Regions from separate parts of the Micromonospora sp. NPDC000442 genome, predicted to be linked through region 2. Evidence: riboswitches for the same ligand, from Rfam matches in the RefSeq annotation. Region 2 holds a riboswitch; the other holds the start of a gene.

Region 1 (14,181 bases), on a different contig from region 2:
CTGGCGGGCTACCGAGATCACCTGCACCCCGACATGATCCATCATGGACGGCCGACGGAGTTACGAGACGTCCCTTAGGGCCACTGGACGGCCTCGACGACGAGTTCTGCGGAGCACGAATTATCATCGAACCGCTCGGCTCGGATGGTGAGCGATGATTTGCCCTTGGGCACGCGTAGTTCCTGTTCCTGGCTCCCAGAGCCAGCCATGCCATTGCCGAGAGCTTCGCCATCAGCGAGAAGCTCCCACCGAACCTGCGCGCGGTCCGAACAGCCATCAACGACGATGCTCAGATCCCTCTGGCGTGCCGGACCCGAGAGGGTGGCCTGTGCCTGAATTGTCTGTCCCGACGAGTCAAGGAACCAGCGATTGGTGCATGTAGTATGCATTGCGAAGTTGAGACCCTCGGTCGTGCATTCCTGCTGTGCCGCGTCGCCGATGGAGAACCGCATCTCGGTGCGATTAGGAATCTCAGGGAGAAGTAGGGGCAGCGATGACCGACAATGCTGGGAGGCCAAGTGCCACTCCTGCCACACCGAGCCTGCGGCGCGTCTTCTTGCGCAGGATGTCCCTGGCGGTCGTACACTCGGTTTCGTATGCGGCCAGGATTTCTGGCTTGTCCAGGGAGAGCGCCAACGCGCGGACAAAAGGCCTCGCCATATCCAGCGTCGCCTTCATCCGAGAGGAGGTGTTCGACGCTTGCACGGCCACGATGACAGCGACCAGCGTACCTGTTATCGCCGCAAACCAGGACGCCCGTTCCAGCAAGTCCGTCCAGTCTGACATGGCTCTCCCTCTCCGCCGCTCGGCAGTTGCAGGAAATACGAGCGAGCATAGACGAACGTCCGGGGGCACGCCGGTTCTGTTTCGCTCTGCGGCAGACGCCCATTGCCCCATTTGCGCGTATTCCGGCGGGCTCCCAGTTCCCACACTCGCCATACCACTTCCGGCGCGCCCACCACGACGCCGGGTTGGTCGTCGCCGCGCTGAACATGGCCGCGGTCACCCGCGGCGGCAGCTCGGGTCCTGCTTCGACAACGCCGTCGCCGAGGCCACCTTCTCCACCATCAAGGTCGAGTACGTCCACCGCCACCAGTTCCGCACCCGCACCGAGGCCCCCTGAAAATCGCCACCTGGATCACCGACTTCAACAACCGACGCCGCCGGCACTCCGTCTGCGACTGCGTTCACCCATCGACTACGAACGTTCGGAAACCCACGCCCCTGGAGACCCAGGCCGCATAACGGAGCCCTCCACGATTCCAGGGGATTCGGCACGCGGGGTGCCGTCATCTGCATGTCCGGCAGTTGTGGCGAGTACCGATCGCCGTGATCAGGGCACCGGACGGAAGTCCGGGCCGTCGGCGGTCGTCACCAGCTCCCAACCGGAGGCTTCCAAGGTGATGTCGGTACGGACACCGAAGGCTTGGACCAGGCGGGCTGCCGGCCCTTCCGGAAGAGTGGCGCTGACCGTGGCGAACGCCTCGGCCGGAGATGTTCCGAGCTGCTGTGCCACAATCCACGGCACCGCCAGCGCCACCATGATGTCTCGGTCGTCATTGGACGCCAGGCATCTGGCGAGTCCGGTCGCCAGCACCGAGCGGCGTAGGAGGTCGACCGAGTTCTGCCGCAACGCCAGGGTGGCCAGGCGGGTGCCGTAGCGGCCGAGGGCGAGCGCGGTGGCGGGGTCGAGGGTGCGTACAAAACTCTGCTCGATGCGTCGCGGCACGCTGGCGAGGATCTGCTGGGCGAGCCGGTCCTGCTTTCCTGGGACTCTCTCCAGGTTGGCTTCACCCGGCCAGGATGGCAGAACCGCGCGAGGTCAGCACTCGGCCCTGCCGAGGCGCGCGAACTCGTCGCGGGAGACGTACTTCGGTACCTCCTCGTTGTTCACGATAGCGGTGATCATGACCGAGCCTGGTCGCAGGCCGGCCAGTTCGGGGAGCCGGAAGGTCACCGCGTGGGTGGTGAAGCTGCTGTTGTCGGCGACGCCGTACATGCGGAAGGCGGCGCGCCGATCAGGGGCAGGATCGGGCGGGAATCCCGGCAGTTGGACGGTGGCCGGCGAGGTCGCGTCCCGGGGTACGTCGTAGTCCCGGCCCGGCCAACTCGGCCAATTCGCGGATGGTTCCGAGCGCCGGACGGGGTGGGCGAGACCGCGCGTTCGGTGGCAAGGACAATCACGTCCGGCGGCTTGTCCGCGCACCAGGCCAGCGCGGCGAGCGGTCGGCCGTCAGCATCCACGGTGAGGCCGGTGATGCCCTTGATCTCTGGCGTGCAGGCGGTCAGCGCGGTCAGCACGAGCAGTGTGGCGGCCAGGGTGGCGACGATCCGCCGTGTCCTCGCGCGCGTTCGAGCGACCATGCTCTGACGATTACAGCGCGGCGTCGACCTTCCACCTCGGTTGGGTTTCAGGACGGTGACGAAGACGCGTAGCCAACCGCCGTCGATGACTGAATTCGACAGGTCCGCGCGAGTCGCCGTGTCGCCGACACGGCCCGGCTCGTCCGGCAGCTCCTGCCGCTGCACGTCGGAGCCGGGTACCGTCGATTGTGGCGGCTCGCTGGTGGGAGGCCAGCAGATCGCTGCCCAGTCCTTCACCCGGGAGCTTCGCCATGCCGCCGAGCGCGCGCACCATCGTTGACCCACGGTTCCCCGCTGAGCTTGCCCGACTTCGACGTGTCCGTGGCCTGTCACTGCGCGATCTGGCCCGCCTTGCGTACGTCGGGAAGAGCTACGTGCACGACCTCGAGACGGGCCGTACCCGACCGTCCCGCGAACTCGCCGCGCACCTTGACGACACGTTGCAGGCCGGCGGGCGGCTTGCCGCGATGGTCGTCGATGCCCCGACAGTCACCACCCCCGACGACGATGACCGCCTGGCGTACGTGCTCGCCGAACCGACCCGCCTCGACGCCGCTGCGGTGCGGCTGCTCGCCGAGGTGCTGGCCGCGCAACGCCGCCTCGACGACGTCCTGCCGGCTCCGGTGACACTGCCGGCCATGGTGGCGCAGTGGTCCACCATGCAGCAACTCGCCGAGCGGGCTGCCGGGCCGTACGCCGGCCAACTGCACGAGGTGGTGGCGGAGTGGACGCAGTTCGTCGGCTGGTTGCATGCGGAAGCCCGCAACGACGGTGAGGCGATACAGGTGCTGATCGAGGCCGCCAGGCAGGCCGACGCCGTTGACAGTGGCCCGCTCGCGGCGCAGGTGGAGAACTTCCGAGGCTACCTGGAACGGCAGCGAGGCAACCCACGCGGCATCGTGCGCCATTTCCTCGCCGCGTACCACACACCCGGGGCGACGGCCCTGCAACGTGTCGGCGACGCGGTCCAGGCCGCCCACGGATACGCGCTACTCGGCGATCGGCGCTCAGCGGCAGGGCTCCTCGGGGAGGCCAGCGACCTCACCGAGGCGGCCGAGCGCGAGCAGGCACCGGTCCTGGCCTACTGGCTGACGCCCACGTTCAGCAGGATGGGTCTCGGGCTGGCCTATCTGGCGCTCGGCGACACGTCGGCCGGCATCGACAACCTGCGGGCAGGGTTGGCCGGGTTGCCGCCTGACCAGCGGGACGCCGCATGGACGCAGGAGTATCGGCAGGCACTCGCGGTCGCCACCGGCTGAGCTGTCCGTCAACCGTCCCGGACAGGACGCCGGACGCCTCGCACCTGCCCTGCGTGCCCACCGCCATCGCACGATGCTTGTGGGTGGTGGCGGTGCGCCCCCACGTACCGCCGCCCCCGTCCCCAACTTCGGCGGAGGTGATGGCGTGAGCAGGTGGCACAGGTTGTGGTGGTGGCTGCGGCGGCGGCCGCTGCCGCTGGCGGACGGCGGGCAGTGGCGGGAGACCGTCGAGCAGGAGGCCGCCCGGAAACGCCTGCTCGACCAGGCCCGGCGTGACGGCCGGTGGCCGGCATGACTGGGCGTGCCGTCAGCTATCGGGACGCGATGGCTGCCGAGGCGGTGCGAATCGGCCGGGCCGTCGACGCCCTGCCCGACCGGCTCGCCGACGAGCACCTGCCGCGCCGGCCGGAGTGGACGTGCGCCAGCTGCGAGGGCGAACCGCCGTGGCCGTGCGCCCCGGCGCGGGTGCGGCTCGTCGAGGCGTACGGCCGGGACCGGGTCGGCCTGTCGATGTACGCGGGTGCCTTGTTGACGGCGGCGTTGGACGACCTGCCGCGCGAGGATCCCGGCGAGCTGACGACCCGGTTCCTCGCGTGGCTGCGGTGCACCTGCGAGGCGGTAGCCACCGGGGCGTGACTGACGATCAGCACCCCGTCGCATCCGCCGTCCTTTTCGTACGCCTGCCTGCCTGCGACCGGTCAAGCACGGACCGGCGTAGCCGGATGTGACCTCCGTTGCACGGACACGCCGACACACCATCTGGTGTCTTGCGTTGGTGGGTGGCCCATATATGGTGTCACCCGTAGCTGGTTCGGGCGCCCATCAGGGGCGGCCGAGGCAAGAGGGAACCCGGTGGAAATCCGGGGCTGCCCCGCAGCGGTGAGTGGGAACGACAGCCGTCACACAGCACTGGGCCACGGCCTGGGAAGCGACGGCCAGTAGGAGCGCGCGAGCACGCCCACGAGTCCGAAGACCTGCCAGCACGCCGCCCGCACTCGTGGGCGGCGGCCGCAGGCCGCGTGGGACGGCCGACGCCAGGAACGGGCCGTGCCGCCTGCACGGATTCCGTGGCGTCCTCCCCGCGTGTCCGAGGCCCTGAGCAGACGGCGCGAGGAGAGAGACGTGACGGTCGTGCGGGAGACGCCGGCCTCCGACGCAGGTGTGTCGGAGCAGCGCCGGCAGGTGATGCAGGTCCGCAAACGCGACGGCGCCACGGAACCGGTGGACGTCAACAAGATCGTCCGGGCGGTGGAGCGGTGGGTGGCCGACCTCGACGAGGTCGATCCGCTGCGGGTGGCCACCAAGACCATCAGCGGCCTGTACGACGGTGCCACCACCGCCGAGCTGGACAAGCTGTCCATCCAGACGGCCGCCGAACTCATCGGTACGGAGCCGCAGTACTCGAAGCTGGCGGCTCGGCTGCTGGCCGCGTACGTGGACAAGGAGGTCCGTGGGCAGCAGGTGGCCAGCTTCAGCCAGTCCATTCGCTACGCGCACGGCCTCGGGCTGATCGGGGACGCTACCGCCGCGTTCGTGGCCCGCAACGCCCGCAAGCTGGACGACGCGGTGGACCCCGACGGTGACCTACGGTTCGAGTACTTCGGGCTGCGCACCGTCGCGGACCGGTACCTGCTGCGGCATCCGCAGACCCGCCTGGTGGTGGAGACACCGCAGTACTGGCTGCTGCGGGTGGCCTGCGGGCTGTCGCAGACGCCGGGTGAGGCGATGGGGTTCTACCGGCTGATGTCGAGCCTGGCGTACCTGCCGAGTTCACCGACGCTGTTCAACTCGGGAACCCGGCACACCCAGATGTCGTCGTGCTTCCTTGTCGACTCGCCGCGTGACGAGCTCGACTCGATCTACGAGCGTTACCACCAGGTGGCGAAGCTGTCGAAGTTCTCCGGCGGCATCGGCATCTCCTGGTCGCGGGTCCGGGGCCGGGGCGCGTTGATCCGGGGCACCAACGGCAGGTCCAACGGCATCGTGCCGTTCCTCAAGACCCTCGACGCGGGGGTGGCGGCGGTCAACCAGGGTGGCCGCCGCAAGGGCGCGGCCTGCGTGTACCTGGAACCGTGGCACCCGGACATCGAGGAGTTCCTGGAGCTGCGGGACAACACCGGGGAGGAGTCCCGGCGTACCCACAACCTGAACCTGGCCAACTGGATCCCGGACGAGTTCATGCGCCGGGTGGAGGCGGACGGCGACTGGTCGCTTATCGACCCGTCGGACGCGCCCGAGCTGCCGGACCTGTTCGGCGAGGCGTTCGACGAGGCGTACCGGGCCGCGGAGAAGAAGGCCGTGCGGACGGTGAAGGCCCGCGACCTGTACGGCCGGATGATGCGTACGCTCGCGCAGACCGGCAACGGGTGGATGACGTTCAAGGACGCGGCGAACCGGCTGTCCAACCAGACCGGTGCGCCGGGCAACACGATCCACCTGTCGAACCTGTGCACGGAGATCCTGGAGGTCAACAGCGACACCGAGACGGCCGTGTGCAACCTCGGGTCGGTCAACCTGGGCGCGCACGTCACCGCCGACGGCGTCGACTGGGAGAAGCTGCGCGCCACGGTACGCACGGCCGTGGTGTTTCTCGACCGGGTGATCGACATCAACTACTACCCGGCCGAGCAGACGGCGGTGTCGAACCCGCGCTGGCGTCCGGTCGGGCTCGGGCTGATGGGCCTGCAGGACGCGTTGTTCACCCTGCGTCTGCCGTTCGACTCGGCGCCGGCACGGGAGCTGTCGACCCGGGTACAGGAGGAGATCTTCCTGACCGCGCTGGAGACGTCGGTCGGGCTCGCCGAGCGGCTCGGCCCACACCCGGCGTACGCCGAAACCCGTGCCGCGAAGGGTGAGCTGCATCCCGACCTGTGGGGCGCGGAGGTGACGCAGGCGCAGCGGTGGGCCGCGCTGCGGGAGCGGATCGCCCGTCACGGCCTGCGCAACTCGCTGCTTGTCGCGATCGCGCCGACCGCCACGATCGCCTCGATCGCCGGTTGCTACGAGTGCATCGAGCCGCAGGTGTCAAACCTGTTCAAGCGCGAGACGATGTCCGGTGAGTTCCTCCAGATCAACACCTACCTGGTCCGAGAGCTGAAGGCGCGTGGGCTGTGGACGGCGCCGATCCGGGAGCAGATCAAGCGGGCCGAGGGGTCGGTGCAGGGCATCGCCGAACTGCCGGCGGAGGTGCGGGAGCTGTTCCGTACCGCGTGGGAGCTGCCGCAGCGGGCGCTTGTCGACCTGGCCGCCGCCCGTGCGCCGTTCGTCGACCAGTCGCAGTCGCTGAACCTGTTCCTCAGCGCGCCGACCATCGGCAAGCTCTCCTCGATGTACCTGTACGCCTGGAAGGCCGGGCTGAAGACCACCTACTACCTGCGGTCGCGTCCGGCGACCCGGATCCAGCAGGCCACCGTCGCCGTCACCCCGGCGGTCAAGCCGATCGTCGCGGTCAGCGACGACGAGGCGTTGGCCTGCTCCCTGGAAAACCCCGAGAGCTGCGAGGCGTGCCAGTGACCACCGTTTCCGAACCCGATACCGGCCGGCGGCAGATGCTGCTCGACCCCGGCATGGACCTGACCCTGCGGCCCATGCGCTACCCGCAGTTCTTCGACCGTTTCAAGGACGCCATCAAGAACACCTGGACCGTCGAGGAGGTCGACCTGCACTCCGACCTCGCCGACCTGGCGAAGCTGTCCCCGGCGGAGCAGCACCTGGTGTCCCGGCTGGTCGCGTTCTTCGCCACCGGCGACACCATCGTCGCCAACAACCTCGTGCTCAACCTCTACCAGCACGTCAACTCGCCGGAGGGACGGCTCTACCTGTCCCGGCAACTGTTCGAGGAGGCGGTGCACGTCCAGTTCTACCTGAACCTCCTGGACACCTACGTGCCGGACGAGCGGGAACGGTTCGCGGCGTTCGCGGCGGTGGAGAACATCCCGTCGATCGCCCGCAAGGCCGAGTTCTGCTTCAAGTGGATCGACTCCATCTTCGAGCTGCGGGAGCTGAAGACCCGCGAGGACCGGCGGTCGTTCCTGCTGAACCTGATCTGCTTCGCCGCCTGCATCGAGGGACTGTTCTTCTACGGCGCCTTCGCCTACGTGTACTTCCTGCGCTCCCGGGGCCTGCTGCACGGCCTCGCCTCCGGCACCAACTGGGTGTTCCGGGACGAGTCGATGCACATGGCCTTCGCCTTCGACGTGGTCGACACCGTACGCGCCGAGGAGCCGGACCTGTTCGACGCCGAGATGGAGCAGCAGGTCCGGGACATGCTCGCCGAAGCCGTCGAGTGCGAGGTGCAGTTCGCCGCAGACCTGCTCGAACAGGGCGTGTCCGGGCTGTCCCTGGCCGACATGCGCGAATATCTCCAGCACGTCGCCGACCGCCGGTTGGCGCAGCTGGAGATCGAACCGCGGTACGGGTCGAAGAACCCGTTCGCCTTCATGGAGTTGCAGGACGTGCAGGAGCTGTCCAACTTCTTCGAACGGCGGGTGTCCGCCTACCAGGTCGGGGTCACCGGCACGGTCGCCTTCGACGACGACTTCTGAGGGCGGTCCGGCCTCAACCGCGCGGACCGGGGTCGGCTCGGCGATTCACCGCCGGGTCGGCCCCGGTCCTCGGGCTGCCTCAGACCTGATCGGCGATCAGGTACCGCATCCGGTGCCCGGTTCGGTGCCGCTCATGCGGCACTCCTTTCCACGGCGGGCTGATCGTGAGGGTGGTACAGCAGGTGGATCGCGCCGTCGAGGTCGAGACGCTGAATGCCGATGCCGTAGACGGGTTCGAGAACGGCAGGGTCGAGGACCTCCTCGGTGGTGCCGGCGGCGGCGACGCCGCCCTGGCCGAGCAGGACCAGGTCGTCGCAGTAGCGGGCAGCGAGGTTCAGGTCGTGCAGCACCACCACGGCACAGGTGCCGAGGTCGCGCACCAGCCGCAGGATCTCGTGCTGGTAGCGGATGTCGAGATGGTTGGTGGGCTCGTCGAGCAGCAGGTGGGTGGCCTGCTGGGCCAGCGCCCGGGCGATGAGCACCCGCTGGCGTTCGCCGCCGGAGAGGCGGGCGAAGGCCCGTGACCCCAGGTGGGCGGCACCGACCCGGGTCAGGCACGTCGTCGCGATCTCGTGATCCGCCCGCCCGGTGCGCTGGAAGGTGTTCAGGTGCGGGCCGCGGCCCAGCAGCACCAGCTCGGCCACGGTGAGGGCGGTCTCACCGCCGGTCTCCTGCACCACCACGGCCAGCCGGCGCGCGGCCTCCCGCGACGGCAGCGCGGCCAGGTCGTCACCGTCCACGACGACCCGTCCGGTGCCGCTGCTCAGTGCGCCGTAGAGCAGCCGCAGCAGGGTGGTCTTGCCACTGCCGTTGGGGCCGATCAGGCCGAGCACGCGGCCGGGGCGCGCGGTCACGCTGACCCCGTCGATCACCGGGTTGGCGCCGTAGTGCCAGGACACCTGGGTCGCCTGGATCACGAGTCGGCCCTGAACCGCTGCACGATCCGCTCCAGACCGTCGATCGACAGTGGGCTCGGCGGCTCGGTGAAGTTGAACAGCTGGGTCATCACCGCGCCGTTGCGGACCGCGTTGAGTTGCTCGGCACCGGGCAGGCCGGTCAGGCCCTGCTCGACCGCGGCGGGGTCGCCGTCGCTGTGGAGCAGGATCAGTACGTGGGGGTTACGGCCGAGCAGTTCCTCGACGGTGACCTCGAAGACCCGTTCCGGCGTGTCGCCGAATACGTTGCGGAAGCCGGCGGCCTGCAGTTGCGGGTGGGCCATGCTGACGGAGCCGTACGCGTACGTGGTGCCGCCGCCGACCGTCGGATACAGCACGGCGGCGGTACGACCGGACGCCGTATCAGCGGTGGCCTGGATCGCCGTCATCCGCTGCTTGAGCGCGTCGACCGCGGTGGTCGCCTCGGCCTCGCGGCCGAACACCCGCCCGTAGGTCTCCAGCTGCCGGTGGATGTCGTCGAAGCTGGGGGTGGCGGTGGTGTCCGGGCACATGGCCGGTTCCTCCAGCAGCGGGACGTCCACCGCCGAGAGGGCGTCGCGGGAGAGGTTGTCGACCTCACCGAGCACCAGGTCTGGCTCCTGGCTGATCACCACTTCCTTGGAGATCTGCAGGTGACCGCTGGTGTCGGTCTTGTCGGTCAGGAGGGGAATGCGGTCCAGTTCGGCGAGGGTCGCGGCGTCGTAGTACTCCCTGGGGTACTGCCCGGCCCGGGCGGTGACCCGGCCCAGCACGCCGAGCGCGTGCAGGTACGGCACGGCCGCGCTCTTGAGCAGCACGACGCGCTCCGGCGCGGCGTCGATGGTCACCTCCACGCCGCAGTTGGTGACGGTGACCGGAAAGCCGGGACCGGTCGCCGCCGGCTCCTCGGCGGAACCGCCGCAGGCCGCGACCAGTAGCGCGAGAACGGACGTGGCCGCGGTGACGGCGAGACGGTTTGCCTTCATCGGTGCTCCTCGGCTCATCGGGCGCTCACGCGCCGGTGAAGTGCAGACGACGGATCAGGACCAGCAGGAAGGGTGCGCCGAGCAGGGCGGTGATGATGCCGATCGGGATCTCCTGGGGGGCCAGCAGCAGCCGGGCGAGCACGTCGGCCCAGACCAGCAGGATGGCGCCGAGCAGCGCGGCCACCGGCACCACCCGGACGTGCGGGGCGCCGACGATGCGGCGGGCGAGGTGCGGCACGACGAGGCCGACGAAGCCGATGCTGCCGGCGGCGGAGACCAGCACGCCGACACTCAGTGACACCAGCACGAGCAGTCGGAGGCGGAACCGGTCGGGTGACACACCCAGGGTCTGCGCGGTCTCGTCGCCGATGGCCAGCACGTCGAGGCGTCGCCCGACGATGGTCAGGTAGCCGATCATGCCGCAGAGCACGATCGCGGCAACCAGCAGCAGGGCGTTCCACCGGGCCAGCCCGAGGGAGCCGAGCAGCCAGAACATCACCGAGCGGGCCCCCTCGGCGGACCCCGACGCGAAGATCAGGAAGCTGGTGGTGGCGTAGAGGGCGTAGCCGACGGCGACGCCGGACAGCAGCAGCCGGATCGAGGTCACCCGTCCACCGCTGCGGGCGATCAGGAAGACCAGCAGCGACGCGCCGAGCGCGCCGAGGAAGGCGCTGCTGGACAGGGCGTACTGTCCGAAGCCGGCGCCCGCGCCGAACAGGATCGCGGCGGCGGCTCCGCTGGAGGCGCCGGAGTTGATCCCCAGCAGGTACGGGTCGGCCAGTACGTTGCGCACCATGGCCTGCAACGCCACCCCGCAGGCGGCCAGTCCGGCGCCGACAAGCATGCCGAGCAGCACCCGGGGCAGCCGGACCTGCCAGACGATGGCTTCCTGCGGTGGGGTCCAGGCCACCTCGCCGGGCAGGCCGACGAGGTTGTGCCCGATGATCCGGGCCACCGTGATCGGCGGGATACCGATCGCGCCGGAGCCGACGGCGGCCATCCCGGTGAGGATCAGCCCGACCGTCAGCGCGAGCAGCCAGATCCCGGTACGGCGCCGCTGCGCCGCGACGCCGAGCAGGTCCGGCCGGCTCTCCGATTGGGCCGCGACGGTCACCGGACCCATCTGCACTCCCTTTGCTCTTGCAAAGCCTTGGCAAGAAGCTACCAGCAAGATCAGGGCAGCGGAAAGCGGCTGAGTCGTTGTTCACCACGGCCGGCCGGCTCGTACACCAGGTCTACGGGGCGGAATCCCCGCCCTGGCCGGGGATCGGCACCGCCGGTCGCCCCGGGACGGCTGCAACGTCGTCGTCGGGCGTCGTGTAGCACAACGAGCGGAGCTGATCAAGCGTGGCCGTGCTGATGACGCCGGCCCGGAGGGCCGTGGCGAGGATGCGGTACGCGCGTGTCTGCCGCGTGACGGCCTGCCAGAAGACCACTGCGGCAAAGGGGAGGCCGAGAAGGAAGAACACGTTGACGGTGAACGCGCCGACCAGCGAGAAGGCCAGCGCCGGAAGCCACAGGTTCCACCGGAGCCCGCGACCGCTGCGGTGCAGGTGGCGCTGGGCCAGCTCCATCGCTTGGCCGGACTGCGCGTCGAGCGACAGCGTCGAGCCGACAAGGTATGCCACGAAGCTCAGCGTGATAAGGAGCGTCGGCGCGCCGAGGGCGCCACCGACGATCCACAGATCCCGCCACAGGCCCGTCTCCGGCTGGGCGAGTGGAATGCTGTCGCGAAAGGCGAGCCACAGCGTCGCCAGGCAGAGGTAGCCCGCCGCGAGCGACGACCGGATCTCCCGGAAGCCCGGAACGAGAGCCGTCAGCATGCCGCCTCCGCACCGTCCGCCGCGAGATTCACGCTGTCAGCGTCGAGCACGGCCGTCGGCGTGGCAAGTGGCCGCTCGACGATGGTGGCTTCGAGCACCGTCATGTCGGATGTCGGCGCTGTCGAGCTGAGCGCGCCAGCGGATCACGGTGATCAACGACCCCAGCTGTGGGCGACGGCGAGTGGATCTCCTGCGCGGAACTCGGGCGGGTCGTGCATCAGGAAGTCGCGGTGGCTGATGTTCCACGCGTAGGCGCCGGCCAACGCGAACACCAGCACGTCGCCGACGGCGATCGGGACGCTTTCGGCGTCGCGGGCCAGGACGTCCTTCGGGGTGCAGAGCTGGCCGACGACGGTGACCGGACCGCCGTCGGTCCGCGGCCCGGCGCCGGCCCGGGACACCACGACGAACGGCTGGGCGTGCCCCTTGGCCGCCGGAGTGCGCAGATGGTGGGTGCCCCCGGCCACGATCACGAACCACCGGCCCTGGGACCGCTTCACGTCGATCACCTCGGTCACGTACGACCCGCAGTAGACCGCCACGGCTCGGCCGGGTTCGATCCGGAGCCGGACCGTCGGGTGGGTGTCCGACACCTCGCCGAGCAGTCGGCCGTAGCCGGGCCAGTCGAAGCGGTGCTCCGGGCGGCGGTAGTCGACCGCCATGCCGCCGCCGACGTTGACCTCTTCGGCGCGTAGCTGCCGCACCGCCCAGTCGGTCACCTCGCGCGCCACCACGGCGGCGGTCGCCGCGTCGAGCCCGCTGGCCAGGTGCGCGTGCACCCCACGGACCCGGATCCCGTCCGGCGGGTCGGCGGCGAGCCGGACCGCCTCCTGCGGGTCCATGCCGAACGGGCTCGCCTGTCCGCCCATCACCAGGACCGCGCCCGGTGTCGCGACCGGCAGGTTCACCCGCAGCAGCACATCGGCGGTACGCCCGGTGGCCCGTGCCAGGGCGGCCAGCCGGTGCAGTTCGGCGGCGGACTCGACGTGTATCCGGTGAACGTCGGCGGCCAGCGCCGCCGAGAGATCCACATCGGTCTTGCCCGGTCCGGCGAAGGCGGCCACCCGCCGGCCCGGCAGCACGGCCGCGAGGTGGCGCAGTTCGCCCCGACTGGCGGCCTCGAAACCGTCGACCGTGGCCGCGAGGGTGCGCAGCATCCCCGGGTCGGGATTGGCCTTGACCGCGTAGAGCAGCTCGACCCGTTCCGGCAGGGCGGCCCGGACGGCAGCCGCGTGCCTGGCCAGGGCGGCGAGGTCGTAGACGTACGTCGGTCGGGTCACCCGGCACCGCCCAGCGGGTTGGGCACCGCGACGTAGGGTGCCTGCTGGTCGGCTGCCCGGTGCCAGCGGACCAGCAGGTTCGCCTTCGCGGCGAGCGCAGTGCCGTCGAGCAGCGGGGCGAGTTCGGCCGGCTCACCCAGTTGCGCGTACGTCGCCTCGACAGCCTGCCGGACTGTCCGCCACAGCCGGGGCTCGGTGCCGGGGTGGCCGTCGGCGAGCGCGCCGGCGAGACCGGCGAGATGGTTGACGAACAGGCAGTAGACGACCCGCCGGGCCGCCTGCGCGGGAGTGTAGGCGGCCTGCCGGGGGACCCGTTCGGGCCAGGCCGCCAGCCGGCCGAGATCCAGCTTCAGTCCCTCGAGGTCACGCAGGATCAGGCGGACCGGGCGGCCGTCCGGGTCCAGGACCGGCAGCACGTTCTGCAGGTGCGCCTCGTGGACCACGCCGTGACCGAGCCACAGTCGCAGCACGGTGGGTACCAGCAGCTCGACGTAGGCCCGCCACCAGTCGAACGGGTCCGGCACGGTCAGCGGGGCGGTGGCCAGCGCCGCCGCCAACACCACCCGTTCACCCGGCCGTAGATGTTCGCGCACCCCGGTCCGCAGGATGGTGCCGTACGCCTCGTCCGCCCCCGGCAGGTCGACGGTCCGGTAGCCGGGCTCCCGCAGCAACCCAACCCGCGCGGGAAGCGGCACGCGGGACAGGAACCGGGTCAACGCCACCGCCCCGGTCAACTCGTACCGGGCGTTCTTGCGCAGGCAGTTGGTGATGCGTACGTGCAGGCTGGTCTTGAGGAACAGGTCGACCGAGGGGGCGTAGAGCGTACGGACGCTCGCGGTCGGACGGACCGGTACGCCGGCCGGGCCGAGCCGGCGCAACCTCGGGTCGGTCGGCGGCACCAGGTTCAGCTGCCACGGGTGCACCGGCAGCAGGTGGTACCCGGGTGGCGCGTCCGGCGGATCCAGCGGTGCGATCAGCTCGTCGACCGGCCCGTCGCCCGCCATCAGGTCG
Region 2 (14,181 bases):
CCGCCGTCGACGGTGTGCCACCGCTGGCGCTACAGAGCGCGGTGCGGATGATCGCGGACCGGTTCCCGGAGGTCCTGATCGTGGCGAGCGCCGGAAACAACGGCAGCGAGGATCCGATGTATCCGGCGGCCTTCGACGGCGTGGTGGCGGTCGGTGCGCTGACCGAGGACCTGCTACCGGCTCCGTTCTCCAGTCACGGCGACTGGGTCGACTGTTCCTGCGTCGGCCTCGGGGTGGTCGCCACCTTCGTGACCGGCACGCTGCCGCCGGTGCCGGACCCGGCGGTGGCCGACTACTCGTTTCCGGCTAACTCCTGGGCGGTCTGGAGCGGCACGTCGTTTTCCGCCCCGCAGATCAGCGGCATGGTCGCCAGGGCCTGTCTGGACGATCCCGGCCTGACTCCCCGTGACGCGCTGGACGCGTTGCTGGCCGGGCGGCGCACAATCCCCGGTTACGGGCGGGTGCTGCGGGTACTGCCTGGTACGCCGGTCTGAGGACCGCAGGTGCCGGCCGGTGTGACGCCGGCCGGCACAGTCAGTCCAGTCTGACCCAGGCCGTGGTGATCGCGTTCCGTCCCGGGCGACGCCAGGTCAGACGCATCAACCCGGCACCGACCGCCTCCACCACGAACCGTCCCTGGTCGTCGGCGTCCACCTGACGGACGGCGTCGACCTCGGGCTGCCGTACCTCGATCCTGGCCGCCCCCGGCGGTTGCAGTTGGCCGAGCAGCCGACGGTACCGGCGGGACCGGCTGACCTCCACCTCGACCGCCTCCGGCTCACCGGTCTCGGTCGGGCCCCCGAACTCGAAGGTCAGCAGCCGTGGGACGATTGCCCGCTCGCCGGCGCGTACCACGGTCCCGACCGCGTCCACCGCCGAGTCGGCCACGAGCGCCGCCAGCTCGGTGTCGACCTGGCGCAGACCGAAGCTCTGCTTGGCCAGCTCCACCGCCACGGCCGGCGGCGCGTCCTCCGTCCGGATCAGATCGCCGAGGGGGGCCAGCAGCCGATCGTCCGCGCCCGGAGCTGGCGTCTCCGGCCCCGCGTGCTCGTCGTCCACGATTCCTCCCTCAGTCCTCGGGTTGCCGTCAACCGCTTTTCCTCCTACGAGTCGCGCAGCGCGTCACTGATACCCTCGGCGTCAAGTAGGCCACGCAGTCTTGCCAGGCACCGCCCCCGGATCGGCCCGAGACTGCCCACCGGCATGTCGAGTGCCGCGGCGACCAACTCGTAGGAGACCCGGTCTCCTGCCGGTTCGATCAGCAGGAGTCGCAGGATCTTCTGGCAGCGGACGTCGAGTCGGCCAAACTCGCGCCACAGCCGTGCGTTCCGGTCCGCGATCAGCGCCGGTTGGTCGGCCGACGAGGACGGTCCGCTGAAGCGGTCCAGCAACCGGTCGTCATCCGTGGGCCGGACACGCTTGTTGCGGCGGAGGATACCCAGGCACTCCCGGCGGCAGGTTGTGCCGAGCCAGCCGGGCAGGCGGGCGGGGTCGTGGATGGTGTCGAGGTGCTCAAGTAGTCGCAGCCAGGTGAGTTGAAACGCGTCAGCGGCGTCGGCCGAACTCAGGCCGAAATGCCGGCAGATGGACCAGAGCAGCGGGCTGAACCGGTCGACGAGGTTGTTCCAGGCGTCCTGGTCGCCGGAGGCGGCGAGCCGCAGTTGGTGCGCGACGTCATGCTGCACAGCGGGCACCGGTTGCGGCGAACCCGCCCCGGTCTGCCTCTCTCTCATGCGAAGCCTTCCGACGTGCCGGCCGCGCAGCTGTAGGTGGGCGGGCCGGACTCCGGCCGTGCACACGTCGCGGTGAGAGCTGAGCAGACCAGCGGATCCTATCGGATGCAGTGAATGGGGAGGTGCGCGAACCGCGGTAGGACCGGCGGGCGAGCCGGCCGTTCCACTGTCCTCCAGAAGTTCCTCAGACAATCAGCCGGGGTCGCCATCGACGTCCTGGCCAATCTCCTGGCCAATCTCCTGGCCAAGCAGATGCCGGTACTGCTCGGCATGATCGCCGCGGTCCTGATCGGTATCATGGCGTTCACCTCGGTGCGGATCGCCCGCCGCCGGATGTCCTACGAAACCTGGCACGCCATCCACCTGGTGGTGTAAGTGGTCATCGTGCTGTCGGTGATCCACCAGATCTACGAAGGGGCCTCGTTCGCCAACAGCGAGGTCACCAAGGCGTACTCGTGGGGGTTGCGGGCCTTTGCGGTCGGCTCGCTGCTGACCAACCGCCTGTTCGTGCCGTTGCTGCGCAACGCCCGGCACCGGCTGCGGGTCGTCGCGGTGGTGCCGGAGACCGACAACGCCGTCTCCGTCTACATTGGCGGCATCGGCATCACTCCGGTCCGGGCGTTGCTGGAGGACCCGGAACGGACGGGAGACGTCGTGGTCCTCTATCGAGCCCGCACACCCGCCGACGCGGTGCTGATCGGCGAGCTGCGCAACCTCGTACAGGCCCGGGGTGCCCGCCTGCACCTGTTGACCGGGCGCACCGCCGACGGCAGCCAGCCGTTCAGTCCGGAGAGCCTGCGCGGCCTGGTTCCCGACATCGCCGAACGGGACGTCTACCTGTGCGGCCCCCCGGTGAAACTGCGTGGCGGACCGCAGTGGCCAGCTGCTAGTTTGCCGGAGGCCGTGCGAGAGACCGAGGAGGTGGTACCCGTGAACGTTTCGACATGGGTGCTCCCCTGCGGGGTCACGGTCGGACGATAGGTCGTCCGGGAGCGCCGTTCGCGAGCACTCCCGAAAGGTACGACCATGCGATTCACTACTGAGCAGCGCCTCGATGGCGACGTCCTCGAACGCAAGTTCGCCCTCGGCGAGATCCCCGGCATCCTGTGGACGCCCGCATCCATATCCGCTCCGGTCCCGCTGATCCTGCTCGGCCACCCGCCGCTCGGACTGCGCAGGATGTATCCCCGGCTGGTGGCGCGGGCCTGCCAGGCCGCGGCGGAGGGCTTCGCCGCAGCTGCGATCGAGCTGCCCGGCAGCGGTGACCGGCCCCGTTGGGCCGCCGTCGAGCAGGCCCGCGTTGGCCTGCGCCGGGCGCTGGAGGCCGGCGAGCCGGTCAGCGATGAGATCATCGACGCCCTCGTTCGCCCGCTCGTCGACAAGGCAGTCCCGGAATCGCAGGCCGCCCTGGACGCCCTCCTGTCGCTGCCCGAGATCGGTGGCCCGGTCGGGTACTCGGGTGGCGTGATCTCCGTCGGCATCCGGCTTGCGGTGGTCGAGCCGCGCATCGTGGCCGCCGGTCTCTTCGCCGGGAGTTTCGTGCCGCGCCTCATGTTCGAGCAGGCCCGGCAGGTCACCATTCCGTTGCACGTGCTGTTGCAGTGGGATGACGAAAGCAACGATCGACAGGCGGCCCTGAATCTGTTCGACGACTTCGGCTCCAAGGAGAAGACGCTGCACGCCAACATGGGCGGACACACAGGTGTTCCCTGGTACGCAGGGGAGGACGCGGGCCGGTTCTTCGCCCGGCACCTACGTTAGCGGGCCTGAGGCGATCCAGGCGAGCCCGAGCAGAGTCAACTCTGCTCGGTGCCGGCGTCCGTAGGTCGGGCACTCCGGACCCCCGGCCGGCGGCGTGGCCCGTACGATGGCGGTGGTGCTGGTTCGTCCCGTCCGGGTGGGTGGGGCGTCGTAAGAGGGAACCCGGTGTGAATCCGGGGCTGCCCCGCAGCGGTGAGTGGGAACGACCGCCGTCAACAAAGCACTGGACCGTGAGGTCTGGGAAGCGACGGCCAGTAGGCGACCTGGTGTCATGCCCGCGAGTCCGAAGACCTGCCAGTGCTGCGCACGCCGCCGGTGTGCGCCGCCGGCGGCCTCTCGGGAGGGCCAGGGCGGAAGCCGGTACCTGAGGTGTACCCGTCTTCCCCTCCCGTGTCCGCCGGACACTGCGAGGGAAGGACCCCTTGGTGAGTACCGCATTCGGGCAGAGCACCGTGCTCGGCTATCCACGCATCGGCGCCAACCGTGAACTGAAAAAGGCCGTCGAGGCGTACTGGGCCGGCACCATCGACGCCGAGGCTCTGGCCAACACCGCCGCCGGCCTCCGGGCGCAGGTGTGGCGGACGCTGCGCGATGCCCGTCTCGACGCGATCCCGTCGAACACGTTCTCCTACTACGACCAGATGCTCGACACGGCCGTCGCCGTCGGAGCGGTCCCGACCCGGTTCGCTCGGCTGGGCCTGTCCGCGCTGGACAGCTACTTCGCCATGGCCCGCGGGGTGGATGCCGAGCCGGCGCTGGAGCTGACGAAGTGGTTCGACACCAACTACCACTACCTGGTGCCGGAGATCACCGCGGACACCGTGTTCACCGCCAACCCGGTGAAAGCGTTGGACGAGTACGTCGAGGCCCGTGACCTGGGTGTCATCACCCGGCCGGTGTTCGTCGGCCCGGCCACGTTCCTGCTGCTGGCCAAGGGAGACGATCCGTTCGCCCGGCTCGACGACCTGGTCGAGACGTACGCCCGGATTCTCGCCGCCCTGGCGGATGTGGGTGTCGGCTGGGTGCAGCTGGACGAGCCGGCCTACGTCACCGACCGCAGCCCGGCCGAGATCGATGCCCTGCGTCGCGCCTACACCAGGCTCGGTGAACTCGCACACCGACCGCGGATCTTCGTGGCGACCTACTTCGGTGACCTCGGCGACGCGCTTCCGGCCCTGCTGGACACCCCGGTCGAAGCCGTCGGCCTGGACCTGGTCGCCGGACCGGGCAACCTTCACCGGCTCGCCGCCGCCGGACCGCTGGGCGGCAAGACCATCGTCGCCGGTCTGGTCGACGGCCGTAACATCTGGCGTACCGACCTGCGGGCGGCCGTGACGGCCGGCGCGACGGTCGCCGGCCTGGCCGATCACGTCGCCGTGTCCTCGTCCTGCTCGCTGCTGCACGTGCCGGTCGACGTGTCCGCCGAGACCCACCTCGACCCCCGGTTGTCCGAGCGGTTGGCGTTCGCCCGGCAGAAGGTCGACGAGATCGTCGTGCTCGGCCGCGCGCTGCGCGACGGCACCACCGCGCTACCCGCGCCACTGCCGCCCACCCCGGCCGACTGGCGTCACGACGACGTACGCGGTCGGCTGGCCGCCCTGCGCCCCACCGACCGGCAGCGTGGTGAATACCCCACCCGGGCCGGCCGCCAGCAGGAACGACTCAGCCTGCCGGAACTGCCGACCACCACGATCGGGTCGTTCCCGCAGACCGCCGAGCTGCGCAAGGCCCGCGCCGCGCACCGGGCCGGCAGCCTCGACGACGCCGGCTACGCGTCGCGGATGCGCGCGGAGGTGGAGCACGTCATCCGGTTGCAGGAACAGCTGGGCCTGGACGTGCTCGTGCACGGTGAACCGGAACGCAACGACATGGTGCAGTACTTCGGCGAGCAACTCGACGGCTTCGCCGCCACGCAGCATGGCTGGGTGCAGTCCTACGGCTCCCGCTGCGTACGCCCGCCGATCATCTACGGCGACGTGTCCCGCCGGGCACCGATGACCGTGGAATGGTCCACCTACGCGCAGTCGCTGACCAGCAGACCGGTCAAGGGCATGCTCACCGGCCCGGTCACCATCCTGGCCTGGTCGTTCGTCCGCACCGACCAACCCCTCGCGGACACCGCCGACCAGGTCGCGCTCGCCCTACGCGATGAGTGCCGTGACCTGGAGGGCGCCGGGATCCGGGTCATCCAGGTCGACGAACCGGCGCTACGGGAGACGCTGCCGCTGCGCAGCGCCGACCAGAAGGCGTACCTGGACTGGGCCGTCGGAGCGTTCCGGCTGGCCACCAGCGGTGTCGCCGACGACACCCAGATCCACACCCACCTGTGCTACTCGGAGTTCGGTGAGGTGATCCACGCCATCGACGCCCTCGACGCCGACGTCACAAGCATTGAGGCGTCGCGGTCCAAGATGGAGGTCCTCGACGACCTGGCCGCGATCGGCTACGGCCGGGGCGTCGGCCCCGGGGTGTGGGACATCCACTCACCCCGGGTACCGCCGCGCGGCGAGGTGATCGAGGCGCTGCGCCGGGCCGTCGCGGCCGTGCCGGCCCGCCGGTTGTGGGTGAATCCGGACTGCGGCCTAAAGACGCGCGGCTATCCGGAGGTCGAGGCGTCCCTGCGGCACCTGGTGGCCGCCGCCGCCGAGGTACGCGCCAGCTGACCGTACCGAGCCGGGCGGTACCGACCACGCGGCTCGTGGTCGGTACCGCCCGTCAACATTGGTCAACCCAATCGGTCTCCGTCCTGACAGCCGTGCACCCGGCCCGTGCCGGTCAACCCGCTTCAGAATGGATAAGCGTTGTCAGCCGAGAGGCCGCCGATGTGTTTCCAGTCGCGCCAGGTGCCGCGCCAGGCTTTCTGGTAGACGGTGCGACCTGGGCCGCGGGCGAACACGTCGTACTGCCCGGTGGCGTTCGTGCTGTTGATTTTTTACGATGGGCCATCGTCCCATTCGGGGAGATGGATGCCATGGGTGACCGGATCTTGGCAGGCAAGACCGTCGTGATCACCGGAGCCAGTGCGGGTATCGGCGCCGAGGCTGCCCGCCGGTTGGCATGTCTGGGCGCGTCCGTGGTGGTGGTGGGCCGGTCGCCCGAGAAGACCGCCGCCGTCGCGCGCCGGGTGGGCGCCGAGCCGCTGGTGGCCGACTTCACCCGGTTGTCGGACGTACGCCGGCTCGCCGACACCCTCCTGGGTCGTTACCCCCGTATCGACGTACTTGCCAACAATGCCGGCGTCGTGCTGACCAGGCGGAGTCGTACCGAGGACGGTCATGATGTCATGTTCCAGGTCAACTACCTGGCCCCGTTCCTGCTCACCAACCTCCTGTTGGACCGGTTGACCACCGCCGGGCGGGCGCGCGTCATCACCACGTCCAGCAAGGGCCACCGGTTCGGCAGCGTCGATCTCGACGATCTCGAAGGTGCCGGCAAGCGGTCCGAGCTGCTGCGGTACGGGATGACGAAGCTGCAGAACATCCTGTTCACCCGCGAGTTGGCCCGTCGTACGCGCGGCAGCGGGCTGACCGCGATGGCGTTCCACCCGGGCGTGATCGCCGCCACCGACATCAACCGGGAAGCCCCGCTGGTCGCTGCGCTGGTCCGGTACCGCCTGCTGGGTGGTCTGTCCACCCTCGAGGAGGGTGCCGAGCCGCTGGTTCACCTGGCCACGCTGCCTGATCCGGAGGCGGTCAACGGCGGCTACTACCACCGCCTCAGACCGAACGGGCCGGTGCACCGGCAGGCCACGGACGACCAGTTGGCCACCGGCCTGTGGGAGCGAACGACCGAGCTGCTCGGTGCGCCGGTGTGACGAACCGCCCACGCTGACGGGCCGCCGGTCGGACGCGGCTTACGTAAGGTCGAGCCATGAGCGCGGATTCCGAGGTGCGGCGCTGGCTGCGGCAGCGTGGAGCCGAGACCATCCCGCACCCCGGCGGCACTCTCTACGCCCACCTGTGCCGGGTCCACGACCGCCTTGCCGACCTGGGATGTGACATTGACGCGCAGCTGGCCGGTCTCGCGCATGCCGGCTATGGCACGGACGGCTTCGATGTGACGCTGCTCGACCGGGCCGATCGAGTCACACTCCGCAACCTCATCGGTGACGACGCCGAGGCACTGGTCTACCTGTACGGGGCGTGCGACCGAAGGCGGACCTGGCGACAGCTGGCGGAGGCCGGAGTGGTCGTCGACCGATTCACCGACCAGACATGGCACCTGAAATCCGATCAGAGGCAACCGTTCGTGGATCTCAGCATCGTCAACGAACTGGATGTCATCGAGCAGGATCCTGCTACCGCGGACCGGTACGGCGACTACTTCCGCTCGCTGTTCGCCGCTTGGGCGCCGATCGCTTCACGCCAGGTCATCGGCGAGGCGCAGCGACTTCTCGGTGTCGCTCGGCGTCAGTCGGGCTGACTCTCCATGTGGGCAAGGACGCGATCCGAGATCCTGGCGAGCATGTCGAGTTCTTCCTGACTGAGGGCGTCGATGAACAGTCGGCGGACATGCTCGACATGCATGGGTGCCGCGTCTTCGATCGCCTTGCAGCCGGCTGGGGTGGCGGCGATGAACGCTCCGCGTCCGTCGTCGGGGCATTCCTCCTTGGCCACCAGCCCGCGTTCGACCATTCGCCGCACTTGGTGGGACATGCGGCTTTTCTCCCACTCCACCTGCTTCGCCAGATCCATCAGGCGCATCCGTCCACCGCTGGTCTCGGTAAGTTTGACCAACACGATGTAGTCGGCGGCGGACATGCCGGAGTCGGCCTGGACGCGGCGGGCGAGTCGTCCGATGAGCTTCTCCTGCATACGGATGAAACTGTCCCAGGCGACCTGCTGTTGCGAGGTGAGCCAGCGGGGCGTTGGGTCCATGCGGGGAGCGTAACGACAACTTCGACGGCTCGTGGCTGCCGGACTTCCTGAGCGGATTTGATCAAGGATTGCCGGCTCGAGGAATTGGTTGACGCATCAACCATTGGTGGCTAGTCTGGGTGACGCATCAACCAACCGGGGGTGGGTCGTCGTGCGCGTGGCCGCGTACCCGGCTTTTCACGGCATCGGGTGTCGATGCGCAGCATGGCGAGACGGAGGACACATGGTAGTGAATGTGAGCGATGCCCCCGAGGCCAACCGGTACGAGGCTCGGGTCGAGGGAGAGTCGAAGGTCGCGGGTTTCGCGCAGTACATCCGCACTGCCGAACTCGTTGCGTTCGTGCACACCGAGGTCTCGCCGGAGTATGAGGGCAGGGGAGTGGGGGCGGCCCTGGCCCGCGCCGCTCTCGACCAGGCCCGCGCCGCGAACCTGCTGGTCCTGCCCACCTGCCCGTTCATCGCGGGATGGATCGCCCGGCACCCCGAGTATCAGGGCCTGGTGTACCAGTCCCGCAGCAGAGTCAGCGACTGAACAGCCGGGTACGGCAGCGACGGAGGTCGGTATGAGCAGCGAAACGGCGACGAAGGCGTACGAGGGTCGGTCGATCACCGTGACCTTCGAGGCTCGGCGTTGCCTGCATGCCGCCGAGTGCGTCCGCGGCCTGCCGGCGGTCTTCGACCCGGGTCAGCGCCCGTGGATCCGCCCCGACGGTGCCGAGGCCGAGCGCCTGGCCGAGGTGGTGCGGCGCTGTCCCTCCGGTGCGTTGCAGTACGAATTCGCAGACGGTGGGGCGGAGGCCCCGGACCGGCCGACGCAGATCAGGCGCGACTCCACCGGACAGTTGATCGTGCGCGGCGAGTTGAGAGTGGACACGCCGCAAGGCGTGCGCGCGGAGACCAGGGCAGTCCTGTGCGGGTGCGGGCGGAGCCAACTGCAGCCGTACTGCGATCACGGCGGGCCCTGCGGGCAGGCCCGGCTGGACTGACTCGACACCGCCGCGTGACGCGTCCGGCCCGCTCCGACGCTGACGCGGCACTGAGGCCGCCGTGAGGCCGGTACGGATCGTGGGTTACCTGCCGCGTCACCCCGTCGGGGTGTAAACGTCTCGCGGCAGGTACGAAGTGGAGTGCACGATGCGTACTCGATCCAGGCTCGCCCGGCTCTCGGGTGCCGCGGGCCTGCTGCTGGCCAGCACCGCCGTGGCCGTCGCCACCGGCGTGGGGCCGGCGCAGGCGACCGTGGTGAACGTCAGCGTGGCGGGCGCCTTTCCCAACCAGTCCGCCGTGGCCACCTGTCCGGCCGGCGAGTTTCTCGCCGGTGGCGGTGGCTCGGTCGACGGCGGTGGCGGCGACGTGACGTTGACCGACATCATTCCGAACCTGGCCACCCAGTCGGTGACGGTCTGGGCGCACACCAACCCGGGCGCTGCGGCGGGCGCGTACAACGTCGTGGCGCAGGCGATCTGCGTGCCGGGCCCGCCCCCCGCCAACTACCAGCGTGTCACGTCGGCGAGCGGCAGCAACGCCGACCCGATCAAGAACCAGGTGGCCGCCTGCCCGGCCGGCACCGACCTGCTCGGGCTCGGCGCGGAGCTGCGCACCGCCAACGGTGAGGCGTTCTACCAGCGGATCGAGCCGAACGCGGCGCTCACCGCCGGGGTGGTCACCGCGGGCGCGGCCGGCGGGTTCGCCGGGCCGTGGGAACTCGTCGGGTACGCCATCTGCGCCACCCTGCCGGCGAACCTCACCGGCACGCTGGTCAGCCTGACCGGGGCGGCGAACAGCGCCAGCCCCAAGGGCCAGGTGTCCGCGGGTTGCCCGGCCGGGGCGCTCGCCACCGGTGTCGGCGCCACGGTCGCCGACACCGCCACCGGCAACGTCCTGCTCACCCGGGTCACGGCGACCGGCGCCCAGAACAACGCCCAGGCGATCGCCGTCGAGGACGGGGTCTACCTGCCCCCGTGGGACCTGGAGAGCCACGTCATCTGCTGGGGCCCGTAACGGTTTGCGGCCCGCCCCGTTCAGGCGCAGCGCCTGGTCCCGCCGACCGGCGGGACCAGGCATCGGGGGGCTGTTCGGGGCGTGGCGGGCGGCACCATGACGCCACCGTGACGCGCGCGCCGAGGATTGCGGGCAGCGCCGCGCGAACCGTTCGCGGCGGCGTCAGCGGGAAAGGACAGTCGTCATGAGCAGGGGCACCACATTCGGCACCAGCATCCGGTCGCGGTGCGCTGTCGCGGCGGCCGCAGCGGTCGTCGCGGTCGCCGCGACCCTCGTCCTACCCGGGGCGGCGCACGCCGCGTACCGGCATCGAGCCGAGAGCACCTACGACACTACGTCGCCCAAGAGCGTGACCGCGACGTGCGGGTCCGACGAGGTGCTGATCGGCGCCGGTGGCCGGATCAGGAACGGCAACGGGGGAGTCCGCCTGGCCGCGATCGTGCCGGGCGCGACCTCGGTCGTGGTACGCGGCGAGGCGTATCCGGACCACGTGGAACCCTGGTCGGTGATCGCCGCCGCCATCTGCGAGTCGGACGACGGCACGACGCGGGTCGTCCAGGTCTCCCCGGCCGGGTCGCGGACCGCGAGCTGCCCGGCCGACCTGGTGCTCAGCGGCACCGGGTTCGACCTGCCCGCGGGGGTGCCGCTGGCCGGACTGGTCCCCGACGCCGACGGCGCAAGCGTGACTGTCCGCACGGCCTTCCACCTGATCGGCGCCAGCCCGGTCGCCTACGCGGTCTGTGTGGAAGGCAGCCGTGCCTCGTGGGAGGACAGCGGAGTGTTTCGCTACAAACGGTTCGCCACGACCAGCCCGGCTGGTACGTCCTCGCCGAGGACCGTGACCGTGCAGCGCGAGTGGGAGTGGGAATTCCCGTCACTGTCCGGCGTCGGCGGTGAGATCACCGTGCTGCCCGACCCCTCAGACCCGTTCCCGACCCCCGCATCCGACATCTTCATCGACGCGATGATGCCCAACGACGACGGGACCCGCGCGACCGTCGTGGCGGTCCAGCGGGCCGGAACCGAGGCGGGCCGGTCCGCCCAGGGGCGCGCCCCCGGTGGGGTTTCGACGGACGACGACAAGATGTGGATGGTCACCGGGTACAGCACCGACCACGACATCTACTGAGCCATCGGGTGGGGCCGGGTACCGCCTGAGCTCTCACCCTGGCCGGGGTACGACCGTCGCAGGCGGCCGTACCCCGACCCGTGGCGTCAGGATGATCTCGTCCGGCGGCCGTACTCCGATGGCGCGCATCGCGGTGCGGTAGCGGGCGAACGCCCGCCGCGCCTCGCCGTGCTGCCCGCCCGCCACCAGGGTGCGTACCAGCATCCGGTGCGCCGGCTCGTCGTACGGGTCCTGCTCCAGCAGGCGGAGCAGGCAGTCCACGGCGGCGCCGCCGTTTCCCGCCGACCGGTGCGCGTCGGCCAGCATCCGCAGCGCCGCGACGTACGCGGCTCGCGCCTGTTCTCGCAGCGCGGAGGCCCAGTCGGCGTACGGCTCGTCGGAGAACACGTCCGCCCGGTAGTCCCGGACGGCCGCCGCGATGATGGTGCGTGCTTCCGCCCGGGCACCCCGATCGAGCAGCCGACGGCCATGGGTCACGGCACCGAGGAACTCCATCACGTCGACCCGCAGGTGGGTGACGTCCAGCGCGACGCTGGCCGCGTCGGTCACCAGGTAATGGTCCGAGGCGAAGACCCGGTCCGGGTCGAGCACCCCGCGCACGATCGACAGCAACACGGAGAGCCGGTGCCCGGTCCTGCTCGGATCGTCGTCGGGCCAGAGCAACTCGCACAGCTCGCTGCGGGGGACCGGTCGCCCCCGGCGCACCACCAGGATCCGCAGCAGGTCCCGGGCCCGCCGCGACTGCCAGGCCGACGGCGGCACCGCGGCGCCGGCCACCCGTACCTCGAATCGGCCGAGTGTGCGGACCAGGACGCCGACGCGGCCTACGCCGGTGGAAGGTTGGCCGGCTGGTTGGTCCGGCGGCGTCTCCTCCTGGTCGATCGAGACGCCGCCGGCGGCGAGGCGTTCGGCGGCCAGGAGCGCGGCGAACCGGTCGTCGGCGGTGGCACCGGGCAGCCGGCTCAGCGCCAGTGCGGCCCGGGCCGCGTCGCCCACGGCCGACGCGTCGGCCCAGATGGCGTGGGCCTCGCGCAGGGCGGTGCGGGCCCGGTTCGGGTCGATCTCCGCGGCGGCGCGCAACTCCAGCGCCCGGGCCAGGCCGGCCCGCAGCCCACCGGACCGAGCCAGGTCGAGCGCCTCGTCGGCGAGCCGCGCGGTGTGTGCGGCGTGGCCGCCGGCCAGCGCCACCCAGCCCTGGGCGAGCAGCGCCGGGACCCGGAGGTCGTCAGTGGCCAGCCGGGTCGCCTCGGCGGCGTGCCGGGCAGCCGCCGTCGCGTCGTCGGGCAGCAGCACCCGGGCCAACCCGGCGTGCGCCCGCACCGCCAACTTCCGGCTGTCACTGTCATCGGCCAGCCGGACCGCTTCGACGAACGCGGCCCGGGACTGTTCCCGCCAGCCCCGCATGAGATGCAGCTCGGCCAGCCCCAGGTACGTGTCCGCGCAGCGGCGCGAACCCATCCGCTGATGGCGGGCGAGCACCTGGGCGTACCGCGCCGCCGCCTCGTCGTACCGGCCGAGCATCGCCAGCATGTCGGCCTCGGTGCCGGCGGCCATCGCGTAAAGGTTGGCGTGCCCGGCCGCCTCGGCGTGCCCGGCGGCCCGTTGCGCGGCCGCCAGCGCCGCCGGATAGCGGGCCTGCTCGACGAGGTGATAGCTCTGGTTGACCAGGATCCGGGCCAGCAGCACCAGGTCGCCGGTGCGTTCGGCGATTCCCAGCGCCAGTCGGTAGTGTTCCTCGCCGCCGACCTGGTCACCGGTGAGCCCGAGGCAGAGCGCAAGGCTGACGTGTGCGGTGGCCAGCGCACTGTCCCGGCCGGTCTCGGCCGCGAGCCGATAGGCCCGCCAGGCGTGTGCCACCCCGGTCGTCGCGTCACCACTGCGGGCGGTCGCCGCCGCCGTCCACGCCAGCAGCATCGCCTGATCGGTGGGGCAACCTGGAGCCTCGTCGCCCCGGGCGAAGTCAGCCAGGGCCCGGGGCTGGTCGCCGCGCAGGTAGTGGATCAAGCCCATCCGCCAGGCGATGCCCGGCTCCCACGCCGGCTCGGTCGCCGCCACCTCCTGGTACACGCGTGCCGCCGCGGCGACGTCGCCGGCGGTACGCAGCGCGTCGCCGGCGAGCAGCCGCAGCCGGCGGGTGCGCAGCGGGGCCGGGAGAGCGGCGACCAACTCGGCTGTCGCGCCGGGCCGGCCGGCCGCGATCATCCGGTCGCCGTGCTCATCGAGCACCGCCGCCAGCGCCGCGTCGTCGCCACCGAGCCGGAAGGTGTACGCGGCGGCGCACGCCGGGCCGTGCTCGCGGTACCAGGTCGCCGCCCGCAGCAGCGTCCGGCGCGCTACCGGGGGCCGGTCGTGGCCGGCGACCGCGGCAATCACCGGTACCACCCGGGGCCCGGTGTCGGGATCGGTGCCCACCCTGGTCAGTAGCCCGGTACGCACCAGCCCGCCGAGCTGTGGTCCGGCCGCCGGGTGGCCGGCGACCACGCAGACGCCCGCCGTCACCGGCGCGAGATCGGCCACCTCGTGCAGCAACCGCCGGACGTCCTCCGGCAGCGGGCCGAGCACCTCCTCGGTCACGTAGCCCGTCACCAGACCTCCGGGCTCGGTCACTGCGGGCAGGAGCGGCCCGGCGGGTACGCCCTCGGCGACCAGGGTCTCGGCGACCAGCCGGACCAGCGCGGGC

Evidence for each region. Region 2 has a riboswitch for cobalamin ahead of metE (5-methyltetrahydropteroyltriglutamate--homocysteine S-methyltransferase). Riboswitches for the same ligand answer to the same signal wherever they lie in the genome.
Region 1: linked by a shared signal. The riboswitch ahead of ACFY2A_RS26805 (ribonucleoside-diphosphate reductase subunit alpha) and the one ahead of metE (5-methyltetrahydropteroyltriglutamate--homocysteine S-methyltransferase) in region 2 are both predicted to bind cobalamin.

Annotation. Positions count from the first base shown of each region.
Region 1 covers NZ_JBIAYZ010000023.1:83,152-97,332, reverse strand. The annotation lists gene ACFY2A_RS26835 (hypothetical protein) at 472-786, opposite strand; gene ACFY2A_RS26830 (hypothetical protein) at 1,334-1,729, opposite strand; gene ACFY2A_RS26825 (hypothetical protein) at 1,823-1,999, opposite strand; gene ACFY2A_RS26820 (multiprotein-bridging factor 1 family protein) at 2,616-3,623, shown strand; gene ACFY2A_RS26815 (hypothetical protein) at 3,769-3,918, shown strand; gene ACFY2A_RS26810 (hypothetical protein) at 3,915-4,259, shown strand; cobalamin riboswitch at 4,414-4,620, shown strand; gene ACFY2A_RS26805 (ribonucleoside-diphosphate reductase subunit alpha) at 4,809-7,136, shown strand; gene ACFY2A_RS26800 (ribonucleotide-diphosphate reductase subunit beta) at 7,172-8,167, shown strand; gene ACFY2A_RS26795 (ABC transporter ATP-binding protein) at 8,299-9,084, opposite strand; gene ACFY2A_RS26790 (ABC transporter substrate-binding protein) at 9,081-10,067, opposite strand; gene ACFY2A_RS26785 (FecCD family ABC transporter permease) at 10,093-11,190, opposite strand; gene ACFY2A_RS26780 (hypothetical protein) at 11,303-11,890, opposite strand; gene ACFY2A_RS26775 (alanine racemase) at 12,043-13,170, opposite strand; gene ACFY2A_RS26770 (IucA/IucC family protein) at 13,167-14,181, opposite strand, start outside.
Region 2 covers NZ_JBIAYZ010000009.1:276,674-290,854, reverse strand. The annotation lists gene ACFY2A_RS17505 (S8 family serine peptidase) at 1-494, shown strand, start outside; gene ACFY2A_RS17500 (hypothetical protein) at 535-1,059, opposite strand; gene ACFY2A_RS17495 (RNA polymerase sigma factor) at 1,104-1,685, opposite strand; gene ACFY2A_RS17490 (ferric reductase-like transmembrane domain-containing protein) at 1,848-2,108, shown strand; gene ACFY2A_RS17485 (hypothetical protein) at 2,109-2,714, shown strand; gene ACFY2A_RS17480 (alpha/beta hydrolase) at 2,760-3,494, shown strand; cobalamin riboswitch at 3,597-3,808, shown strand; gene metE (5-methyltetrahydropteroyltriglutamate--homocysteine S-methyltransferase) at 3,920-6,157, shown strand; gene ACFY2A_RS17470 (SDR family NAD(P)-dependent oxidoreductase) at 6,466-7,308, shown strand; gene ACFY2A_RS17465 (DUF6817 domain-containing protein) at 7,365-7,916, shown strand; gene ACFY2A_RS17460 (MarR family winged helix-turn-helix transcriptional regulator) at 7,904-8,371, opposite strand; gene ACFY2A_RS17455 (GNAT family N-acetyltransferase) at 8,607-8,903, shown strand; gene ACFY2A_RS17450 ((4Fe-4S)-binding protein) at 8,935-9,357, shown strand; gene ACFY2A_RS17445 (hypothetical protein) at 9,506-10,372, shown strand; gene ACFY2A_RS17440 (hypothetical protein) at 10,557-11,501, shown strand; gene ACFY2A_RS17435 (BTAD domain-containing putative transcriptional regulator) at 11,535-14,181, opposite strand, start outside.